DNA from 3 places in the Paraburkholderia sp. GW821-FHT02A12 genome. Region 3 is predicted to be linked to each of the others. Evidence: predicted binding sites of a transcription regulator. Region 3 holds the regulator's gene; each other region holds the start of a gene.
The links. Region 3 encodes HrcA, which represses chaperone genes, less so after heat shock. Its sites were predicted from a motif close to TTAGCACTCNNNNNNNNNGAGTGCTAA; they were not measured.
Positions count from the first base shown of each region.

Region 1: groES (co-chaperone GroES) is a predicted target of HrcA. The motif match lies at 5,117-5,143, and genes of this name have one in related genera.
Region 2: rpoH (RNA polymerase sigma factor RpoH) is a predicted target of HrcA. The motif match lies at 4,243-4,269, and genes of this name have one in related genera.

Region 1 covers NZ_JBWKWA010000001.1:771,406-778,826, reverse strand. Annotated here, with positions in the region: gene AC07WT_RS03555 (FimL-related protein) at 1-1,185, opposite strand, end outside; gene AC07WT_RS03550 (rubredoxin) at 1,458-1,628, opposite strand; gene AC07WT_RS03545 (hydroxymethylpyrimidine/phosphomethylpyrimidine kinase) at 1,932-2,792, shown strand; gene groL (chaperonin GroEL) at 3,061-4,701, opposite strand; gene groES (co-chaperone GroES) at 4,754-5,044, opposite strand; gene AC07WT_RS03530 (maleylacetate reductase) at 5,837-6,898, opposite strand; gene AC07WT_RS03525 (Dabb family protein) at 6,922-7,218, opposite strand; gene mmsB (multiple monosaccharide ABC transporter permease) at 7,371-7,421, opposite strand, start outside.
Region 2 covers NZ_JBWKWA010000001.1:394,783-402,203, forward strand. Annotated here, with positions in the region: gene cydB (cytochrome d ubiquinol oxidase subunit II) at 1-988, opposite strand, end outside; gene AC07WT_RS01850 (cytochrome ubiquinol oxidase subunit I) at 1,026-2,618, opposite strand; gene cydP (cytochrome oxidase putative small subunit CydP) at 2,608-2,868, opposite strand; gene rpoH (RNA polymerase sigma factor RpoH) at 3,246-4,181, opposite strand; gene AC07WT_RS01865 (acyloxyacyl hydrolase) at 4,545-5,108, shown strand; gene AC07WT_RS01870 (nuclear transport factor 2 family protein) at 5,152-5,535, shown strand; partial or broken gene AC07WT_RS01875 (beta/alpha barrel domain-containing protein) at 5,561-5,950, opposite strand; gene ybiB (DNA-binding protein YbiB) at 5,994-6,965, opposite strand; gene AC07WT_RS01885 (fumarylacetoacetate hydrolase family protein) at 7,182-7,421, shown strand, end outside.
Region 3 covers NZ_JBWKWA010000001.1:562,078-569,498, forward strand. Annotated here, with positions in the region: gene glnE (bifunctional [glutamate--ammonia ligase]-adenylyl-L-tyrosine phosphorylase/[glutamate--ammonia-ligase] adenylyltransferase) at 1-1,533, shown strand, start outside; gene recN (DNA repair protein RecN) at 1,554-3,224, opposite strand; gene AC07WT_RS02595 (NAD kinase) at 3,297-4,193, opposite strand; gene hrcA (heat-inducible transcriptional repressor HrcA) at 4,530-5,549, shown strand; gene hemH (ferrochelatase) at 5,714-6,796, shown strand; gene AC07WT_RS02610 (RNA-binding S4 domain-containing protein) at 6,793-7,200, shown strand; gene AC07WT_RS02615 (hypothetical protein) at 7,172-7,333, opposite strand.

The DNA of each region.
Region 1 (7,421 bases), 210 kb from region 3:
CACCAGCGCCACGTGGCCGAGGCCCAGCGCGCAGGCGGCGGCGCCGAGCCGGTAGGCGGCGTCGCCGGCTTGCAGCGCTTCGCTCGCATCGGCTTTCTCGGGCTGATCGGCAGCGCGCGCGTGCTCGGTCAATGCGGAGATCGAGGCATCCGCGGTTTGCAGAAAATCTTCGTAGGCGTGCGCGTTGACGGTCAGCACGCCCAGTTCGCGCGTCAGCGTGGCGCGCGCGGCGGTGAACGCCTGGGCCTGCGCGGCGCCCGCTTCCCAAAGCATTTCCGATGCCTGGGTGCCGGCGACGTGCCAATCGACCGTCAGGCCGTAGTCGTGCAGCACTTCGACCTGGTCGGCATCCTCCGCCGCGGCGCCGAATAACGCGTAGTCGCGCCATAACAGCGCCAGCGCCGCGCGCACCAGCGAGCGCGGCGCGCGCTGGATGCCGCGCGCGTGATCGGCCAGCGCCAGGTTGCAGCGGGCGTAGAAACGCCGTGCTTCGGTTTCGCCGGTGGCGCGGCCGCTGACGCGCAACGCCTTGGCGCAGGCTCTCGCGAGCCGCCAGAAATCGTAGGGATCAGGGCCGGCGAGTTCGGTGAGGCAGGCTTCCAGTTCGTCGAGCGCGGCGTTCGTGGCGGCGAGAGCCGCGCCGCTGCTGTCCGGCTGCGAGCGCAACACCGGCAGCAGCGCGCGCTCGTAGCGCGCCCGCAAGTGCGCAAGTTGATCGGCGGATTGGGCGTGCAGCGACACCGGCGGCACCGGGCGCGCAGCCAGCGCGAGGTCTTCGAACGCAACCGTGGAACCGGGCGCGTGCTGCGACAGATGCGTGCTGAGCGCGCGATAGTGCGCAAACAGAGTTGGCGAACAGGACAGTTCGCGCAGATTGTGACGCTCGAGGGCCGCGCGGAAATCATTCAGCGCCGCGCCGAATACAGGCCGCGCGCTGTCGGCGTCCGCCGGATTGCCCGATGCCAGCGGCGACACCAGCACCAGGGCGTCGGCAAAACGCTGCGCGGCGAGCCAGCCGGCTTCACGCAAGGCGTGCGACGCGCGCAGCAACGCCGCGGTGCTCTCGCTGTGCTGTTCGAACGCCAGCAGCGCTTCTGCCAGCGCGAGCTCGGCGGGACGGACGGCGCCGCCGCGAGGATTCGGCAATGCGTCGAAGGAATCGGGTGCAGCGGATCGAAGAGTCATGGGCAGGCGACACGAAGCTGACGGGCCGTTGCACAGCGCCGCGCGCCTGCTGATCGGCTAACGCGTGAACTGGCAACAGAACAATGACAGACTACCGCTGCAACACAGCGCAAGCGGGACGTTCCGCGTCGACATATGCGGCGGCACGGCTTGGGCACACACGGCTTGCACACATTGAATGCATTCGTTCCGGCTGAATGCATTCGTTCCGGCCGACGCTGCCGCATGTGCGGCATTGCTTCCGCCGGCAACCGCCGACGGCCCGCCGGATCTCAGATCTGGACCATCTCGAAGTCTTCTTTGCGCGCCCCGCATTCCGGACACGTCCAGTTGATCGGCACGTCCTCCCAGCGCGTGCCCGGCGCAATGCCTTCGTCCGGCAACCCGGCTTCTTCGTCGTAAATCCAGCCGCAAATCAGGCACATCCAGCTTTGATATTCCATTCTTGTGTCGCGTCGTAGAGTCCGTTGAAACGGGAGCCATGATGGTACCGTGTTGCCGCCCCAATGCCTAGCAATCGGAAACGCGCCCAATCGCGGCGTGCAGCGGCTTTGGCTATGCCGGCTGGGTCGGCTTGCGCGGCGGTTGCGGCGCCTTGCCGCTGCTTGTGCGCAGCCTGGTGTGCTGCCTGCATGAACCCGCCGGGCCGAGGATGCGAAAAAACGCCCCCGCGACGGTTTAGGCCGCATAATTGAGCCGATTGCGCACCGGCTGCGCTTAAATAACGGTCCTTTTAGTCAATTTTCATGCCCAGCGACACGCCTCCGATCGTCCTCACCTTCGGCCTTTCCGATCCCACCGGCGGCTCCGGCCTGCAAGCCGACCTGATGACACTTGCCAGCATGGGGTGTCATGGCGTCAGCGTGCTCACGGGCTATACGGTGCGCGACTCGGCCAGTTGCGACGAAGTCACCGGGCTCGATCCGGAAGTCGTCGCGACCCAGGCGCGGATGCTGCTCGAAGACATGCCGATCGCCGCGTTCAAGGTTGGCGCGTGCACGCGCGCGGAAGTGGTGAGCGCGATCGCCGAGGTGGTCGCCGATTACGACGACGTTCCACTGATTCTCGCGCCCGACTTCACGCTCGACGACGAACATGTGCTCGCCGCCGACGAACTGCGCGAAGCGATCGCCGATCTGCTCGCGCCGCAAACCACGCTGCTGGTCGCCGACCATGCCACCCTGCTCGCGCTCGCCCAGCCGGATGGCGACGCCGAGGCGCCGAGCCTCGATGCAGCGATCTCGCACCTGCTGTCGCAAGGCTGCGAATACATTCTGTCGACGGAAACCGGCACGCACCGGCTCGTCAATACGCTGTACAGCGAAGACGGCCAATTGCGTCAGGACATGTGGGACCGCGGCACCCATCGCATCATGGGTTTGACCGATACGCTGGGCGCGGCGATTGCCGCGTTGCTGGCCAACGGCCAAGACCCGGCCGAAGCGGTTCGCGAAGCGCAGGAGTATCTGTATCAAGCGGTGCGTAGCGCTTTCCGTCCGGGGATGGGCGCGTATCTGCCGGATCGGTTCTTCTGGGCGCGCAGCAGCGACGACGACACGCCGCCGACGGCCGGCAAGGACGCTACGCCCGGCGAAGCACGGCATTGATTAGCCTGCGCGGTCCAACTTTCCTGCTCGCGCTTCGCTTCGACCGTAACGGCGCGGGATTAGCCACGCCCGGCAACGCCACCCAGGCGCGCTGACGAACGAGGGCATAAAAAAACCCGCATTTCTGAACTGCACCCCAAATCGTTGGACGAATGTCCAACTTTGCGGGGTCAGTTCATTTCTGCGGGTTTTTTCTTTTGGGAAGCACGCCTCGCGGCGCGCTTCCCCATGTGCTTCCAACTGAGCCTCGAACGAGGCCCAACTGAAATTACATGTCCATGCCCATGCCGCCCATGCCGCCGGGCATGCCGCCAGGCATCGCTGCATCTTCCTTCGGCAGTTCGCAAACAGCTGCGTCGGTCGTCAGCAGGAGACCTGCCACCGATGCCGCGTTTTGCAGCGCCGTGCGCGTCACCTTCGTCGGGTCCACGACACCTGCGTCAACCAGGTCGACGTACTCGCCGGTTGCTGCGTTGTAGCCGTAGTTGCCTTGGCCAGCAGCAACTGCTGCCACCACGACGCTGGCTTCTTCGCCGCCGTTCGTGACGATCTGGCGCAGCGGCTCTTCCATTGCGCGCAGCACGATCTTGATACCTGCGTCCTGATCGGCGTTAGCGCCCTTCAGGCCGGCGATCGCCGTACGTGCACGGATCAGCGCGACGCCGCCGCCAGCAACGATGCCTTCTTCCACAGCTGCGCGCGTTGCGTGCAGTGCGTCTTCGACACGTGCCTTCTTTTCCTTCATTTCGACTTCGGTCGCAGCACCGACCTTGATCACTGCAACGCCGCCTGCCAGCTTGGCAACGCGCTCTTGCAGCTTTTCACGGTCGTAGTCCGACGTAGCTTCTTCGATTTGCGTGCGAACCTGCTTCACACGTGCTTCGATGTTTGCAGCTTCGCCAGCGCCGTCGATGATCGTGGTGTTTTCCTTGCCCACTTCGATACGCTTCGCTTGACCCAGTTCAGCCAGCGTTGCCTTTTCGAGCGTCAGGCCGGTTTCTTCAGCGATGACCTGGCCGCCGGTCAGGATCGCGATGTCTTCCAGCATGGCCTTGCGGCGATCGCCGAAGCCCGGAGCCTTCACAGCAACCGTCTTCAGGATGCCGCGGATGTTGTTCACGACCAGCGTAGCCAGCGCTTCGCCTTCGACGTCTTCTGCGATGATCAGCAGCGGACGGCCAGCCTTGGCGACTTGTTCCAGTACCGGCAGCAGATCACGGATGTTCGAAACCTTCTTGTCGTGCAGCAGCACGAACGGGTTTTCGAGCACAGCAACTTGCTTGTCCGGGTTGTTGATGAAGTACGGCGACAGGTAGCCGCGGTCGAATTGCATACCTTCGACAACGTCCAGCTCGTCTTGCAACGACTTGCCGTCTTCAACCGTGATGACGCCTTCCTTGCCGACCTTGTCCATCGCTTCAGCGATACGGTCGCCGATCGACGAATCGCTGTTCGCCGAGATCGCGCCGACTTGAGCGATTTCCTTGTTGGTCGTGCACGGCTTGCTGATCTTGCGCAGTTCTTCGATCGCGGCAGCCACTGCCTTGTCGATGCCGCGCTTCAGGTCCATCGGGTTCATGCCCGATGCGACGTACTTCATGCCTTCGCGGACGATCGACTGAGCCAGAACCGTTGCGGTCGTGGTGCCGTCGCCTGCGTTGTCGCTGGTCTTGGAAGCGACTTCCTTGACCATTTGCGCGCCCATGTTCTGGAGCTTGTCTTTCAGTTCGATCTCTTTCGCGACCGAAACACCATCCTTGGTGACCGTCGGGCCGCCGAAGCTGCGTTCCAGCACCACGTTGCGGCCCTTCGGACCCAGCGTGACCTTCACAGCGTTCGCGAGGATGTTCACGCCTTCAACCATCTTGGCACGGGCGGAATCACCGAATACGACGTCTTTAGCTGCCATCTTCTAACTCCTTGAATTCTTGGGATATAACCTGGGAAGTAGCGACCTGCGCTTACTTCTGCACCACGGCCATGATGTCTTCTTCGCGCATGACCAGCAGTTCGTTGCCGTCGACCTTGACGGTCTGGCCTGCGTACTTGCCGAACAGGACGCGGTCACCAACCTTCACGTCGAGTGCGATTTGTGCACCCTTGTCGTCACGCTTGCCCGGGCCGACTGCCAGGATTTCGCCTTGATCCGGCTTTTCCGCTGCGGCTTCGGGGATCACGATGCCCGACGCAGTCTTGGTTTCTTGATCCAGACGTTTGACGATCACGCGATCATGCAAAGGACGAAGGTTCATACATACTCCTCTCTTGATTGAGACTGAAGAACGCTGAGAAAACCCGGTTGGCTGAGCCAACCGGCGATGTTGTTAGCACTCTCGTGCAGCGAGTGCTAATTATATGGACGGGTGGTGACAAATTCAAGAAGTGATATGGGGCGGGTGTCGAGATTCGCTTAATTTTGAACTTTGTTCGCTTGAGTCTGAACCTTGCACCGCAGCAAAATCCTGACGAATTGCAGTAACTTCCTTTTAAAACAGGGCTCTACCCGTACGTTCTTGCCGCCGTCAAACTGGACATCGCTCACTCGCGAACAGGCTGATCGACGACCAAATTCCTCGAATTTTCTTTGCAATCGTCCACCCAGGGAAATCCCGTAATCCACTGGCAGCCGAGAATATTTCGCGCCAACTTCGACACGATGGCCGTGCGGTTGGTGGAAGAGACGAGAGCGCTGTTGCTATGCTGGCGAAGGCGACGGCGCGCGAGCCAACTGGTCGGAACATTCTCAGCGGGCATCCCACGCAAGCCGCTATTGAGAACGAAGTCGGGAACTGAGAGATGGCCATTTGGGACTACAGCGATGTTTCTTGGGACCTCGGACGGGCGGTATCGCGGTGCGCCACATGTCTGTTTTGCCGATCCCCATTGCAAAGACTGCCTCCGGAATACCGCGAGTGTGAGGAGAGCAATCTCGAAGTCGAGGTAACGCCTGCAGTCTGTCACTTATGTGGCTGGTGGACTCTCACTGTCATATATGTGTAGCTTCAAAACTAATCAATGCATTTGCGTATGCCCCGAGCCGCTTCTCAAGGACGAGGCCGACTTCCCTCCCAGGCGCGCTGGATCAATGCTCTGAGTGGCGCTTGCTCCACCGGACGCGGATTCCAGTACGGATTCGACATCGCGACCTCGCACGCACGATCAAGGTCACTCTCACGCAGTCCGATCTCACGCAGACCACGAGGTACACCGAGTTCCTGGCTCAGGTCATACAGGCCGTCTGCGGCAGACTCCGCATCGAGTGCACGCGCAATTCGTGTCATTGCCTCCGCTGCGACGATGCTGTTGTAGGCGAGCGCATGTGGAAGAACAATCGCATGTGTCTCCGCGTGCGGAAGGTTGAACGTCCCGCCAAGTGTGTGGCAGAGCTTGTGATGGAGCGCCATGCCGACATTGCCGAGAACCATCCCACAAAGCCACGCGCCATAGAGACAATCACTGCGCGCCGTCTTGTCCGTGCTGCTCTTCTTCACGCCACGCAGACCATTGGCGAGTGCGCGGATTCCCTCTTCAGCCATCAGCGACATGACCGGGTTTCCATCCTTTGAATACAACCCCTCGGCAGCATGTGCAATTGCATTCAGGCCGCTCACGAACGAGAGATGAACCGGCAAACCGACCGACAGCTCCGGGTCGTAAAGAACCGTTTTCGGCAGAACCCTTTGGTCACGGCCCGTCTGCTTGAGTCCATTCTCAGTTATGCCGTAGATCGGGGTCATTTCCGAACCCGCGTAGGTCGTCGGAATGGCGATAATCGGCAGGGACGATTCGAGCGCGATGGCCTTGCCGAGACCGATCGTCGAGCCTCCGCCAATGGCCACCGCACAATCCGCGTCAACCGCCTTCGCGTACTCGCGCGCCCGCCGGGCGTTCTCGATAGGAACATGCATCTGCGCCCCGTCGAAGACTCCCGCACTCGATGGACCGAGAAGGGACGAAACGACCTCGGCCTGCGCTCTCTGCTCCGGGGTGCACAGAACCAGCGCCCTGCGAGCGCCCAGCGTCTCAACTTCCTGCTGGATGAGCTTCATGCTGCCGGCGCCGAACACCACCCGCGAGGCAGGCGTCGTGTAGGTAAATTCGTACATAAGTTTCCCTTTCGTTCACCGACTCAAACGTAATCGACCTGGTGTCGCGCGATACGGCTGTCCCCAATGACCTGCTTGACGCGCAGATGCTCGGGATGTGACGCGTATGCATCCAGCGACTGCGGATCTTCAAACTCGGTGTAGAGCACGACGTCACAGGCGTAATCGACACCGCTCACGTCCATGCCGACTTCGAGCTTCGTTAGTCCGGGGATTTTTCCGATCAGACTTTCGAAGGCGCTTTTCACCAGTTGAGCCGTTTGCTTCTTTTGCTCGGGCGTCTCACCGCGAACATTCCACATAACGATGTGCTTAATCATGTCGATTCCGTGTTTACTAGTGATGCCCGCACGATCCATCCGGTTAGGCATCCGTATATGTAGCCGCTTCGCCCCGGATTGCCGGGCACTCTGCCATTGAAATTGACTGCGTCTCGGCCACACCATCTGGCTGCGCGTCCGGAATCCGATGCTCAAACCTTGTTCTTGTTGTACACATCAACAAAGACAGCCGCGAGCAACAC
Region 2 (7,421 bases), 170 kb from region 3:
TCGAATCCCACACCGTCAGGCTGCTGCGGCCGTCGAGCGAAGAGGGCATGATGAACGGGAACATCGAGAAGCCAGCCGTCAGAATCACGCCGATGATCATCAGCGAGGTCGACAGGAAGGCGCTCTTTTCGAAGCGCGAGCGCGCCAGCAGCAATGCCAGCACGCCGCCCACCACACCCGCTACCGGTGCGGTCATCATCCACGGATAGGTCGCGTAGTTGGTGAGCCACAAGCCCGGTGCGCCGAGCACGTTCTTCAGGAGCGGATTGGCGACGGTGTCGAGCGGCGCGGCGTTGACGATCTGGTAGCCGCCGATCATCGTCGCGATCAGTGCGCCGGCAATCAGAAACAGCACCACGCCGACCAGTGAGGCGATCCGCAGCGCCGTGGACGCGCGCTGTGCGACGATGCCGTCCGCCTTCATCTTCACGAAGGCCGCGCCGTGGGCGGCCAGCATCGACACGCTGACGAGCCCGCACAACACCGCAAATGGATTGAGCAGCGCGAAGAAGCTGCCGTGGTACGTGACGCGCAGATCGGTGTCGAACGAGAACGGCACGCCTTGCAGCAGGTTGCCGAACGCGACGCCGAACACCAGCGCCGGCACGAAGCCGCCGACGAACAGCGCCCAGTCCCATGCGTTGCGCCAGCGCGGGTCCTCGCGTTTGCTGCGGTAGTCGAAACCGACCGGCCGGAAGAACAGCGAGAACAGCACCAGCAGCATCGCAAAGTAAAAGCCGGAGAACGATGCGGCGTACACCAGCGGCCACGCGGCGAACATCGCGCCGCCCGCCGTGATGAACCACACCTGATTGCCTTCCCACGTCGCGCCGACCGTGTTCACGACGATGCGCCGCTCGGCGTCGGTCTTGCCGATGAATGGCAGCAGAATCGCCGCGCCCATGTCGAAGCCGTCGGTGAGCGCGAAGCCGATCAGCAGTACGCCGATCAGCACCCACCAGATCAGTTTGAGGGTTGCGTAATCCATGATGATGATTTTTCCCTTAAGACGGCGTGGCGGCGATTCATGCGGCCGTGTTGGACGGCAGCGGCTGATTCAGCGGCTGTTGTTCGTGGTGATAGCGGCCCGTATACAGCGACGAGGGCCCGAGCCGCGCGTACTTGAACATCAGCATGATTTCGATGATGAACAGCACCGTGTAGAACACCACGAAGCCGGCGATACTCAGATACAGGTCGGTCGGCGTCAGGCTCGACGCGGACAGCGCGGTCGGCAGAATGCCGGCGATGGTCCACGGTTGACGGCCCACCTCCGCGACGATCCAGCCGAATTCAGCCGCGAGCCACGGCAGCGGAATTGCCCACACGGCCCAGCGCAGGAACCAGCGGCGCTTATCCAGCAGCAGCGAGCGCTGCGCGCAGAACCAGAACGCCAGCACGAAGGTCGCGAGGAACAGAATGCCGAGGCCGACCATCAGGCGGAACGAGAAGAACACGGGCGCCACCGGCGGGATCGTCTTCCTGGCGGCCTGGGCGATCTGATCAGGCGTTGCATCGGTGACGTTCGCGGTGAACTGCTTGAGCATCAGGCCGTAGCCGAGGTCCTTTTTGTGCGCGTCGAAGGCGGCTTTCGCTTCGTCGGTGGCGTCGCCTTGCTTCAGTTTTTGCAGCGCGGCGTAGGCCAGCATGCCGTTCTTGATGCGCACCTCGTTCTGCGCCATCAAATCTTTCAGGCCGAGCACCGGTTCGTCGATCGAACGCGTTGCGATGAGGCCGAGCGCGTACGGAATCCGGATGGCGTAGTCGGTGCGCTCTCCCTTCTGGTTCGGAATGCCGAAGATCGTGAACGGTGCGGGTGCGGGCGCCGTCTCCCACTCGGATTCGATCGCGGCCAGCTTCACTTGCTGAACTTCGCCGGTACGGTAGCCGGACTCGTCGCCGAGCACGATCACGCACAGCGTCGACGCCAGGCCGAAACCCGCGGCGATCGCGAACGAGCGCAACGCGAATTCGGTATCGCGGCGCTTGAGCAGATACCACGACGACACGCCGAGCACGAGCATCGACGCCGTCACATAACCGGCCGATACGGTGTGCACGAACTTGACCTGTGCGACCGGATTGAAGAGCACGGAAAAGATGCTGTCGAGTTCCATGCGCATCGTCTGGTAGTTGAATTCTGCGCCGACCGGATTGTTCATCCAGCCGTTGGCCACCAGAATCCACAGCGCGGACAGGTTCGAACCGAGCGCGACGAGGAATGTGACGATCACGTGTTGCACTTTCGAGAGCCGCTTCCAGCCGAAGAAGAACAGCCCGACGAAGGTCGACTCGAGGAAGAATGCCATCAGGCCTTCCACTGCGAGCGGCACGCCAAAAATGTCGCCGACGTAATGTGAGTAGTACGACCAATTCGTGCCGAACTGAAATTCCAGCGTGAGGCCGGTCGTGACGCCCATCGCAAAGTTGATGCCGAACAGCTTGCCCCAGAACTGGGTCATGTCCTTGTAGATCTGCTTGCCGGTCATCACATAGACCGACTCCATGATGACGAGCAGCCAGGACAGGCCGAGCGTGAGCGGCACGAACAGAAAGTGATAAAGCGCCGTAATGGCGAACTGGAGGCGCGACAGTTCTACGACTTCGCTAACGGGCATGGGGATCACCTTGGGACGGATGCGAGACAGGCACGGACAGCAACGCCTGCGCGACTTGCTCAGGCGGCAGCGACATATGCTCCGCCTGCGGATGGTTGAAGAACGTGTATTTGAGCGCCATCAGCAGTGCGAGCTTGATGGCGAGGACGATGGCGATATCCCGCGCCAGCGTTGGACCGCGCACCCAGGCGGCGAGGCGCTTGCGCAAGCTTGGCCGGTGAGCGTTATTGCGATTGAGGGCTAGGGTCATGATCGGTCGAAGGCGACTTCACGCCGGTGAGTCCGGCTGGAACCAGGCCGCATTGCGGTCCGGCGAGTGCATCCCGATTCTAGGAGCATTGACCTTGTGCGCGTGAGTTCAGCGCTGCGGCATTGGGTCGCGAAGCTTGCCCCCTTCGGAGAGTATTGCAAGGTGACTTGAGATACGTCAAGGAATGCGCGCCGGCTGAGCGCGTTCCTGATTGAGTGCGACACTGGTGCGGAGATGCGCGAGCGCATCGGCGCCCGGCGCATCGGCGCCCGGCGCATCGGCGCCCGGATAGAAAAAAGCCCTGCCGTCTTGCGAGGGCAGGGCTCAGTGACCCAATAGCGCGCCGGGCAAGCCGGCGTTCTGGATCTCTTTAAGGGTTACGCATATTCCGCCAGCGCGCTGCGCATTTTCTTCATGGCGCTTGCCTCGATCTGGCGAATACGTTCGGCCGACACGCCAAATTCGTCGGCCAGTTCGTGCAGCGTCGAGCCACCCGAGCCGTCGTCTTCCACATGCAGCCAGCGTGCCTCGATGATGCGGCGGCTACGGGCGTCCAGCGATTCGAGCGCGCCGGCGATGCCGTCGCTTTGCAGCTTGTCGCGCTGACGCGAAGCCAGCATGGCGGTCGGCTCGCTATGCGAGTCGGCCAGATAGGCGATCGGCGCGTACGACTCTTCACCGTCTTCGACCTGACCTTCTAGCGCGATGTCGCCGCCGGAGAGCCGCGTTTCCATCTCGGCCACTTCTTCACGCTTCACGTTCAGCTCTTTGGCGAGACCTTCGATCTCATCCGGCGTGAATGCGCCCAAGCCCTGTTTGTGGCTGCGCAAGTTGAAGAACAGCTTGCGCTGCGCTTTGGTGGTGGCGACCTTCACCATGCGCCAGTTGCGCAGAATGTATTCGTGGATCTCGGCCTTGATCCAGTGCATCGCGTACGACACGAGGCGCACGTTCTGCTCCGGGTCGAAGCGCTTCACGGCCTTCATCAGGCCGATATTGCCTTCCTGGATCAGGTCGGCGTGCGGCAGGCCATAACCGAGATAGTTGCGCGCGATCGATACGACCAGCCGCAGGTGCGACAGGACGAGACGGCGCGCGGACTCGAGATTGTCCTGCTCGCGAAATTCGGTGGCGAACTGGCGTTCTTCCGCCGGCGTCAGCATCGGAATCCGATTTACGGCCTGGATGTAGGCGTCGATATTGCCCAGTTGACCGGGCAGCAGCGAGGAATGCGAGAGCGCCAGTGCACCTGCCGAAGCGGCCTTAGCCGACAACGGGCTCAGAGTATTCGGAAGGGTCATTGCATGGCTCACGTAGGAAACTCCTTTGGAATCAGACAAAAGCGTGGTCAGAGATCGACTCCAGCGTTGGATGTTAGCACTCTGATTTCCTGAGTGCTAACACTTAGAGGGTGTAGGGTCATCCAAGTTCCGTCTTTCGCTATTGAAGTTTAAGTTTCAATAGCCATCATACGCTCCTGTTGCCAGCGATGTGTAAGCCGTATGATTTACCTGACAAACCGCCTTCATACTTATAAGTGACCGATATTTTCTAAAAATGAAGTGACTAATTGCGAAAATTTCGACTTCTTCATATGGAGCGCCGGATCTGGTTTAAATTTAGAATAGGCAAAACCGTTAAAGATGATCAACGTTCGACCATAGTTCGGGTGTTCGATGAAGAACAAGAAGAATGCTTTGCGTGGTCTGGCTCTAAAAGGCGCTTCGGCGGCTGTGTTGCTTGGGGTATCGGGATTGGCCGCGGCCGATCAGTTCGGAGTGCAAGTTGCTGCGGGCGTGGCGGGTCACCACATCAAAAAATTCGATCTCGGTTTCGTCTGGGATCCGAATCTGACGTGGTGGCAAATCGGCGATTGGCATTTCTCGCTGATCGGCGAGGCGCACGTGGCCTGGTGGCATACGAACGAAGGGAACGTCCACGACGACATCGGCGAAATCGGCGTGACGCCGATCATCCGCTTCATCAAGGGTTCGGGGTCGATCCGCCCTTATATTGAAGCGGGTGCCGGCATCCGGTTGCTGTCGAGTCCCAGAATTTCTACGTCGCTCACCCTCGGGACGGCGTTCCAGTTCGCCGACATGGCGGGCGTCGGCGTGCAATTCGGCAGTCACCAGCAGTATCAGGCGGGCTACCGGTTCCAGCATATTTCCAACGGCGGTATCAAAGAGCCCAATCCTGGTATAAATTTCAGCCAGCTATATTTGCAATGTAACTTCTGACGACGGTGGCCACGTCCGGCTCATCGGTGCGAGGGGCTGAGCAATGGCGGCAAAATTGATCGAAGCGATTCGCGGGCTCGAGCGCGAGCGCTTTCGTGCGATGGTCGACGGCGACGGGCCGTCGCTCGATACGCTGCTCGCGGAAAACGTGAGCTATGTCCATACGAACGGCAAGCGTGAAACGAAGCGGCAGTTCATCGACGGCATTACAGCGGGACGCCGTCGCTATCGGCAGATCGAGGTGCAGTCGCAAGACGTGCTGCCGGTAGGGCGAGAGACCTGCGTCGTGACCGGGCGGGCGTTGATCGAGATGGAAGCGAACAACGGGGCGTTGCTGTTTCCGATCGCGTACACGGCGATTCATACGCAGGAAGACGGGCAATGGCGCCTGATTGCCTGGCAGGCGACGCGTTGCGCGATCGAGTGAGCCTTGTGAGCCCGCCTCGTTTCGCCGACAGCACGATGCTGTCGCGGTCGCCGAGATTGCGGTCCATCCATTCGATCTGATCGGCGAACACGTTCGGCGTCGTCGTTTCTATGCTTGCGGGCAGGTTGACGATCATCTTGTGATCGCGCGTGGGCCGCCACGTCTGTGCAACCGCGTCGCACACTTCGCGCGCGAACGTGAGTTCGGCCATGTTGAAGGTTTCCGGCGAGTACTGGAACGTCCAGCGGGTGCCGGGCCGTGCGATCAGCCCGGCGCGCGACGGCACGAATACTTCGATCGTCACGTCGTCGGGAATACGCTGTTCGTCGATCAGCTTGCGCACGAAATCGAAGACGGTTTGCGAAGCCGACGGAAAGCCGACGTCGATTTCCTTGAAGCCGATCGCCACCAGCAGCGAGCGCCGCGGTAAAAACCGCGTCGTGGCCATGCAACGCCCGTCACACGGGCGTTTTCGCGACGTCCGCAATCAGTTCGACTTGCCGTGAAATCGCGCTCGGCACCGGAGCCTCGCCGCGCAGCACGGCGCTGATCCACGCGGCCGTGGTTGGCGCGTCGCGTGCTTCGGGCAAGTCGACCTCGGGCGCGCCGGGCGATGAACGCTCGTGCGGCACGCGCGTTTCGCAGATGCCGTCGTGCAGCCAGTCGACCTGCACCTGACGCCGCGTGTCGGCCACCGCTTCGCCTTCGGTGCCGCGCGCGAGCAGGGCGCCGCCTGCCGCGGCGTCCGGATGCGTGTTGAAGAGTTGCGTGAGACTGTCCCGATACGGCGGATGGGTGTAGTTCACGAGCCGCAGGCCGGCGGGGGTGAACGGCTGCAGGATTTTTACGAGCGTGTGTGTCGAATTGCGCACGCCCATGCGGCGGCGCAGCGCGAGGAGCCGCGCGAGCTTCGGTGCAAGCACGCCGATCGGTGCGAACGCGAGACGCCGCTGCGCGAGGCTGTCTTCGATATCGGCGTGGTTTTGCGCGTGGGGGATGTCCAGATGCGTGAAGATTTCCGCGCTTGTCACGCGGCCCGGATCTTCGGTGACGCCATGCAGCAGCACCGGCACGCCCTCGCGCGCCAGCAGCAACGCCAGCAACGGCACGAGATTCGGTTGCTTGCGCGCGCCGTTGTAGGTCGGGATCGAGACAGGCCGGAACGCGCCGTGTGGCAGATGAACCGGTTCGAACGACGCGTGCGCGCCGGCCAGCATCGCGGCGAGTTCGTCGGCTGTTTCGCCCTTCACGCGATAGGCGAGCAGCACCGCGCCGAGTTCGAGGTCGGACACGCGGCCGTCGAGCATGGCGTCGTAGAGCGCGCGGGTATCTTCGGCGCTCAGCGCGCGGGCGCCGTTCGGGCCGCGGCCGATTTCCTTGATGAAACGGGCGCAGGGAAAGGCGGAAGTGGCGGTGGCAGAGTCGGTCATCGGGCGCAGTGGGACGTGGTGGCGTGCCGCCGTAAGCGGTTGGCCAAGGTATTCAAAGGACGAGATTCAGTGTGAGTATCGCATCTATGGCGGTCCCGCGAGACGATGCGCCGGTGCCGCCGGCCGTGCGCGTCAATGCGCGCCGTACTTTCGTGCGCGTTAAACTCGGTGTTTTATCGCCGCGCTGGCGGCACAATTCAAAAGACGGAGAACGGGATGAGTTACGTATTCGCACCCGCACCAGTGGTCGCGGTGCCGGTCGCGGGGGCCAGCGAACAGTTCGCGGTACGCCGCATCTATTGTGTGGGCCGTAACTACGAGGCGCACGCGCGTGAGATGGGGCATGATCCCGACCGCGAACCGCCGTTCTTCTTCACCAAACCGGCCGATGCCGTGCTGTACGTCGCACCTGGCGCAACCGGCGAATTCCCCTATCCGTCGCAATCGAATAACGTG
Region 3 (7,421 bases):
CAGTTCGACCAGATTTTCGCCGACAAGGTGAGCGGCCGCGACGGCTGCGGCGCACCTGAGGACGGCGCGGCAGCGTGGGTCTGGAGCAGCGCGCTCGCCGACGACAGCGCGGACGAAGCCTTGCGGGCCCGTCTGACCGAACTGGGCGTGGCCGAACCGGGCGATCTGCTGGCACGGCTGCGCGCGGTGTGGCAGTCGTCGCGTTACGCGGGGTTGGCCGAGCGCAGCCGGCAACGTTTCGACATCGTCGCGCAGCGCGCGCTGGAAGCCGCGCGTACGCTGGAGCCGGCCGGGCGGCGCGGCGACACGGTGGCGCGCTTTTTCGACCTGCTCGAAGCGGTGAGCCGGCGCGGCGCGTACCTGGCGTTGCTGACCGAATATCCGCAGGCGTTGCATCGGGTGCTGTCGGTGCTGGGCGGTTCGCGCTGGGCGGCCGGCTATCTGATTCGCCACCCGCAATTGCTCGACGAACTGCTCGACGACGAAGCGATCGCCAGTCCGTTCGATTGGCTCGAGTTCAAGCGCACGCTGCGCCTGCGTCTGGCCGCCGCCGACGGCGTCGAACAGCAGATGGACTTGTTGCGCCATGCGCACCAGGCCGAGGTGTTCCGCATCCTGCTCATCGATCTGGCCGGCAAGCTGAGCGTCGAACACGTGAGCGACCGCCTGTCCGAACTCGCCGACGCCGTGCTCGACGTGACGCTCGAAGCCGTCTGGAAGCAGTTGCCCAAACGCCATCGCGAGGTGCCGCGCTTCGCGGTGATCGCCTACGGCAAGCTGGGCGGCAAGGAACTGGGCTACGCGTCCGACCTCGACGTGATCTTCCTCTACGACGATCCCGACGATGCCGCCGCGGACGTCTACGCAACCTACACGCGCCGCCTGATCACCTGGCTGACGACCGCGACCGGCGCCGGCACCCTGTTCGACATCGATTTGCGGCTGCGGCCGAACGGCGAGTCGGGCCTGCTCGTCACCGATCTGGACGCGTTTCGCCGTTATCAGCTGCGCGAAGGCGACGCCGCCAACACCGCGTGGGTCTGGGAGCATCAGGCATTGAGCCGGGCGCGTTACTGCGCAGGCGACGCCGGCATCGGCGCGCAATTCGAAGCAATCCGTGAACAGGTGCTGACGACGCCGCGCGAGGCCGCGCCGCTGGCGGCGGAAATCGTCGAGATGCGCGAGCGCGTCGAGGCCGGACATCCGAACCATACGGCGCTCTTCGACCTGAAGCACGACCGCGGCGGGATGGTCGATATCGAATTCACCGTGCAGTACTGGGTGCTGCTGCACGCGGCGAGCGATCCGGCACTGATCCGCAATACGGGCAATATCACGTTGCTGCGCGAAGTGTCGCGTTTCGGCTTGATGAGCGAGGCGGAAGCGGAGACGGTGGGCGCGGCGTATCGAACCTATCGGAAGTTGCAGCACAGGCTGCGTCTGGATGGGATGGAGAAGGCGCGAGTCGATCCTGCTTCGGTGGCAAGCGAGCGCGAGGCGGTGCTGGCGTTGTGGAAGCGGGTGTTTGGCTGACTTTCCGGCGCGCTTGCCGCCTACGCCGCCAGCATTTCCTTCGCGTGTTTGCGGGTGGTCGCGGTGATCTCCAGGCCGCCGAGCATTCGCGCGACTTCTTCGACACGGCTCGCGCGGTCGAGCGAGGTCACGCTGCTGACCGTGCCGCCCTTGCCGTTGCCCGCTTTCGCCACCTGGAAATGATGGTCGCCGCGCGCGGCCACTTGCGGCAGGTGCGTGACGCACAGCACCTGGCGCGCCCGGCCGAGCTGATGCAGCAAGCGGCCGACGACTTCCGCGACGCCGCCGCCGATCCCCGTATCCACTTCGTCGAAGATCAAGGTTGGCGTTGGGCTTGCCGCGCTGGCGATCACGGCCAACGCAAGGCTGATCCGCGCCAGTTCGCCGCCGGAGGCGACTTTCGCGAGCGGCCGCAACGGCACGCCCGCATGACCGGCGACGCGAAATTCGACCTGTTCGAGACCGTGCGCGCCACCTTCGGGCAGCGGTACCAGCGCGACGTCGAAGCTGCCGCCTTTCATCGACAGTTCCTGCATGCCGGTGGTCACCGCCGCGCCCAAAGCCTTGCCGGCCTTGGCGCGCGCCTTCGACAGCCTGGCGGCTTCGGTGAGGAAGGCTTCCTTGGCCTTGGCTTCGGCCGCGTGCAGGCTGTCGAGATCGGCGGCGGCGTCGAGCGCGGCCAGTTGCTTGCGACGCGCTTCGTGTTCTTCGGGCAGCGTTTCCGGCTGCAAACGGAATTTGCGTGCGGCCGAGTGCAACGCGTCAAGGCGCTTTTCGATCTGCGCGAGCCGGTCCGGATCGAGTTCGAGCTTTTGCGCGTAGTGGCTGAGCGAATACGCCGCTTCCTGCAGCTGGATCTCGGCCGGTTCGAGTGCGGCCAGCACGTCGTTCAACGCCGGGTCGATCTCCGCGAGATCGCGCACCTTCGAGACAATCGACGAGAGATGCGTGATCATCGCCTCATCCGATTCGGACAGCGCACTGAGCGCGCCCTGCACGCCGTCGATCAGGTTGGCCGAATGCGATAAGCGCCGATGCTCGCTGTTGACCTCTTCCCACTCGCCCGGCTGCGGCGCGAGCTTGTCCAGTTCGGTGAGCTGCCAGGCGAGCCGCTCGCGTTCGAGTTGCAACTCGCGGTCGCGGGTTTGCGCGTGCTCGACGGCCTGGATCTTTTCGCGCCACGCGCGCCACGCACGCGTCACGGCTGCCGCGGTTTCGGTGAGACCGGCGTGCGTGTCGAACAGCTCGCGTTGCGCGTCCGGGCGCATCAGCAACTGGTGCGCGTGCTGCCCGTGAATATCCACCAGCATCTCGCCGACTTCGCGCAACTGCGCGAGCGTGGCCGCCGTGCCATTGATGAACGCCCGCGAGCGCCCGTTGGCATCCACCACGCGCCGCAGCATCACGGTGCCGCCGTGCTGGCCATCGTCCGCCGTTGCGCCGAACGCCTGCTCGTCGAGCCATTGCTCGACCTGCGCATGCGTCTCGAACTCGGCGGTGATGTCCGCCCGGCTCTCGCCGGTGCGCACCACGCTCGCATCGGCGCGGGCGCCAAGCGCGAGCGCCAGCGCGTCGATCAGGATCGACTTGCCGGCGCCGGTTTCGCCGGAGAAAACGGTAAAGCCGCCGTCGAATTCGAGATCGAGCGCGGCGACGATGACGAAGTCGCGTATCGAGAGGTGGCGAAGCATGGAGGTCGTCTGATGAGCTTAAAGTTTCGGGCCGCGGCGGTCGTACCGGTTCGTTCGGGTCCGCTCAGGGCTTTATATATCTTCTTCGTGCGACGGGTATTCGTTCCAGTGCAGTTTCTTGCGCAGCGTCGCGTAGTGGCTGTAGCCGACCGGATGCAGCATCGGCACCGTATGGCGCGAACGGCGCACTTCGATCGTGTCGCCCAGTTCAAGCGAGGTGAACGATTGCATGTCGAAATTGACGTTCACTTCGCGGCCCGAGACGATCTGGATGCTGACCTTGGAGTCGTCCGGCAGCACGATCGGCCGGTTCGACAGCGCGTGCGGCGCGATCGGCACCAGCACGATGCCTTGCAGTTGCGGATGCAGGATCGGTCCTTGCGAGGACAGCGCGTACGCAGTCGAGCCGGTCGGCGTGGCGACGATCAGGCCGTCCGAGCGCTGGTTGTACATGAAGCGGCCGTCCACCGACACATGCAGCTCCGCCATCCCCGAAAAGCCGCTGCGGTTGACCACCACGTCGTTGAAGGCCAGCGCGTGATAGATCGGGTTGCCGCCGCGCATGATGCGCGCCTCGAGCAGCATGCGCTCTTCGCGCTCGAAGTTGCCGGACAGCATCTGCGGCACGATCTCGCTCATGTCGGAGATCGGGATGTCCGTAATGAAGCCGAGCCGCCCGTGGTTGATGCCGATCAGCGGCGTGCGGTATGGCGCGAGCTGGCGGCCGATGCCGAGCATCGTGCCGTCGCCGCCGAGCACCACCGCGACGTCGGCGCGCGCGCCGATTTCGGCGGGACGCAGCGCCGGATAGTCGGCAATGCCGATTTCGGCGGCGGTCTCCGCTTCGAATACGACCTCGAAGCCACGCTTCGCGATGCACGAGGCGAGCGCGGTCAGCGGCTCGCCGATGCCCGGCGTATTGTTGCGCCCGACGAGCGCGACGGTCTTGAACTGGCTGGTCACTTGCATGCCGGCATTACACCATAGGTAGGGCCTGAAAAGAACCGCAGACAGACCCGGGAGCAGACCGGCCAACGCAGCCTGCCAGCGCGTTGCACGATTATCGTTAGAATGGTGAAGTCTTGATGACACGCGCGTGGGCTACGGCCGGTCGGCGCGCCACCGATGGATTCGCCGGGCAGGGCGCCGGCGAAGTGCGGGGCAAAGCGCGGGATCAATTGCAAAGCGCCGCCCCGCCGACCGCGGGCTCGATGGTTAGTGCCTCGCGCAGTGCCTGACGCGGTTGGCGCCGTTAGCACCGTTAGCGCTCGCGATAGTCGCGGCGTTGAGCTAAAATTTTTCGTCATGCTAGATCCTCGCGCACAAACCCTCCTCAAAACGCTGATCGAGCGCTATATCGCCGAAGGTCAGCCGGTCGGCTCGCGCACGTTGTCACGCTATTCCGGGCTCGAATTGAGCCCGGCTACGATCCGCAACGTGATGTCCGACCTCGAGGACCTGGGGCTCGTGATCAGTCCGCACACTTCCGCGGGCCGCATTCCTACGCCACGCGGCTACCGGCTGTTCGTCGATACGATGCTCACCGTCGAATCCGCCGCCGAGGAGGAAGCCGTCACCCGTACCGTCAAGACTACGCTGCAGGCCGGCGAGCCGCAGAAAATCGTCGCGGCGGCGGCCAGCGTGCTGTCCAACCTGTCGCAGTTCGCCGGCGTGGTGCTGACGCCGCGGCGCAGCCACGTGTTCAAGCAGATCGAATTCATGCGCCTGTCCGACAAGCGCATCCTGCTGATCATCGTGACGCCCGAGGGCGACGTGCAGAACCGCATCATGGCGACCCAGCGCGACTTCTCCCCGTCGCAACTGGTTGAAGCCTCCAATTACATCAATGCGCACTTCGCGGGCCTGTCGTTCGACGACGTGCGCCGGCGCCTGCGCGAAGAGATCGACGAACTGCGCGGCGACATGACCACGCTGATGCACGCCGCCGTCACGGCCAGTACCGACGAATCCGACACCGGCGAGACCGTGCTGATCTCCGGCGAGCGCAATCTGCTCGAGGTCGCCGACCTGTCGTCGGACATGGCGCGGCTGCGCAAGCTGTTCGATGTGTTCGACCAAAAGACCAGTCTCCTTCAGTTGCTCGATGTTTCGAGCCACGCCCAGGGCGTGCAGATTTTCATCGGCGGCGAGTCGAATCTCGTGCCGATCGAGGAAATGAGCGTCGTCACCGCGCCGTACGAGGTGAACGGCAAGATTGTCGGCACGCTCGGCGTGATCGGGCCCACTCGCATGGCCTACAACCGGGTGATACCGATTGTCGACATCACCGCCCGCCTGCTTTCGCTGACTCTCAGCCAGCAGTAAGCATTGGCCGCGGCGTTTCATGCTGCAAATGATGCGTGACGGCGCGCAGCTTGCCAATCGGCCGAATGGCCAGGGGGCGAGGCGGACCCCGCAATGGACCACGCCGCTATAATGAATCCCACCTGAAACCGACTCTCCGCCTTGCGCGGTACTCCCTGTTGCCTATGCGCTTCGACCTCGAGCGGCCTTCGCAGAACGCCACGTCGCACCGTGTCGCCGTGTTGCTGATCAATCTCGGCACGCCCGACGCACCGACGCCGCGCGCGGTTCGCCGCTATCTGGCGCAGTTCCTGTCCGATCCGCGAGTGGTCGAAATTCCCGCTTTGATCTGGCAGGTGATCCTGCGGCTGTTGATTCTGCCGTCCCGCGGCCGTGCGTCGGCAAAGAAGTACGCGGCTGTCTGGATGCCTGAAGGCTCGCCGCTGCGCGTGTATACGGAGAAGCAGGTGGAGGGTTTGCGCCATTTGCTGCAATTGAACGACTACACGGTGCTGGTCGACTATGCGATGCGCTACGGCACGCCAGGTATTCCGGCCATGCTGAACCAGCTGAAACTGGCGGGCGCCGAGCGCGTGCTGCTGATGCCGATGTATCCGCAATACTCGTCGTCGACCACGGCCACGGCTTTCGACGACGCATTTTCGGCACTCAAGCGGATGCGCAATCAACCGGAAATCCGCACGGTGCGCCAGTATGCCGATCATCCGGCGTACATCGCCGCACTGGCCGCGCAGGTGCACCACTACTGGCATCAGCACGGCCGCCCGGACTTCGCGGCGGGCGACAAGCTGGTGCTCAGTTTTCACGGCGTGCCCAAGCGCACGCTCGATCTCGGCGATCCGTACCACGAGCAGTGCCAGCAAACCGGCGCGTTGTTGATGCATGCGCTGGAACTGACGCAGGTGGAATGCCGGATTACCTTCCAGTCGCGTTTTGGTCAAGCCGAATGGCTGCAGCCGTACACCGCGCCGACGCTGAAGGAGTTGGGCGCGGCGGGCGTGCGGCGGGCCGACGTGTTCTGTCCGGGCTTCACCGCCGACTGCCTTGAAACGATTGAGGAAATCGGCATGGAAGTGCGCGACGAGTTTCTGCATGCCGGCGGCAAGGAGTTTCACCGGATTCCCTGCGTCAATGCCTCGCAGGCGTGGATTGCCGCGCTTGGCGAGATCGTTGCGCAGAATTTGCAGGGCTGGCCGGTGCAGGCGGTGCCTGTGCCGAATACGGCGGGGGCGCAGGCAGGCTCATGAATTACAAGGTTTCAACCGAACCGGGCGCAAAGCTGCGCATCGACAAATGGCTCTGGGCAGCGCGTTTCTTCAAGACGCGCTCGCTGGCGGCGGATGCGGTCGACAAAGGCCACGTCCGCATCGGCGGCGCCAGCGTCAAGCCGGCGAAGGACGTACGTGTCGGCGACCTGGTCGAAATCGAGATCGAGCGGATTGTCTGGCAGGTGGAAGTGCTGGGCGTGTGCGACGTGCGCGGCCCGGCGAGCGTTGCGCAGACGCTTTATGCGGAAACCGGGGAGAGCAGGGCGAAGCGGCAGGTCGAGCAGGAGCGGCGCAAGACGTATCGCGAGCCGGCCGCCGCTTTGCACGGCCGGCCGACCAAGCGTGACCGGCGCATCATCGACAAATTTTCAGGTGGGGATTGAACAGCTGTTCCATCGTCGCGTGCACACCGCCATATTCGGTGGTGTGATCGTTGACGGCCCCGGACATGCAGATGGTCGTGGTGCCCGCGATCAGTACCAATGCGACCACCGATATTGCAAAGGTCAGTTTCACGGTACTCCCCTTGGGAAGATGGTGCAGGACGGAAACAGGCTAATCGGTTGGAATTGCAAAATGTCGGAAAGGCTTACGTCAGATTAGG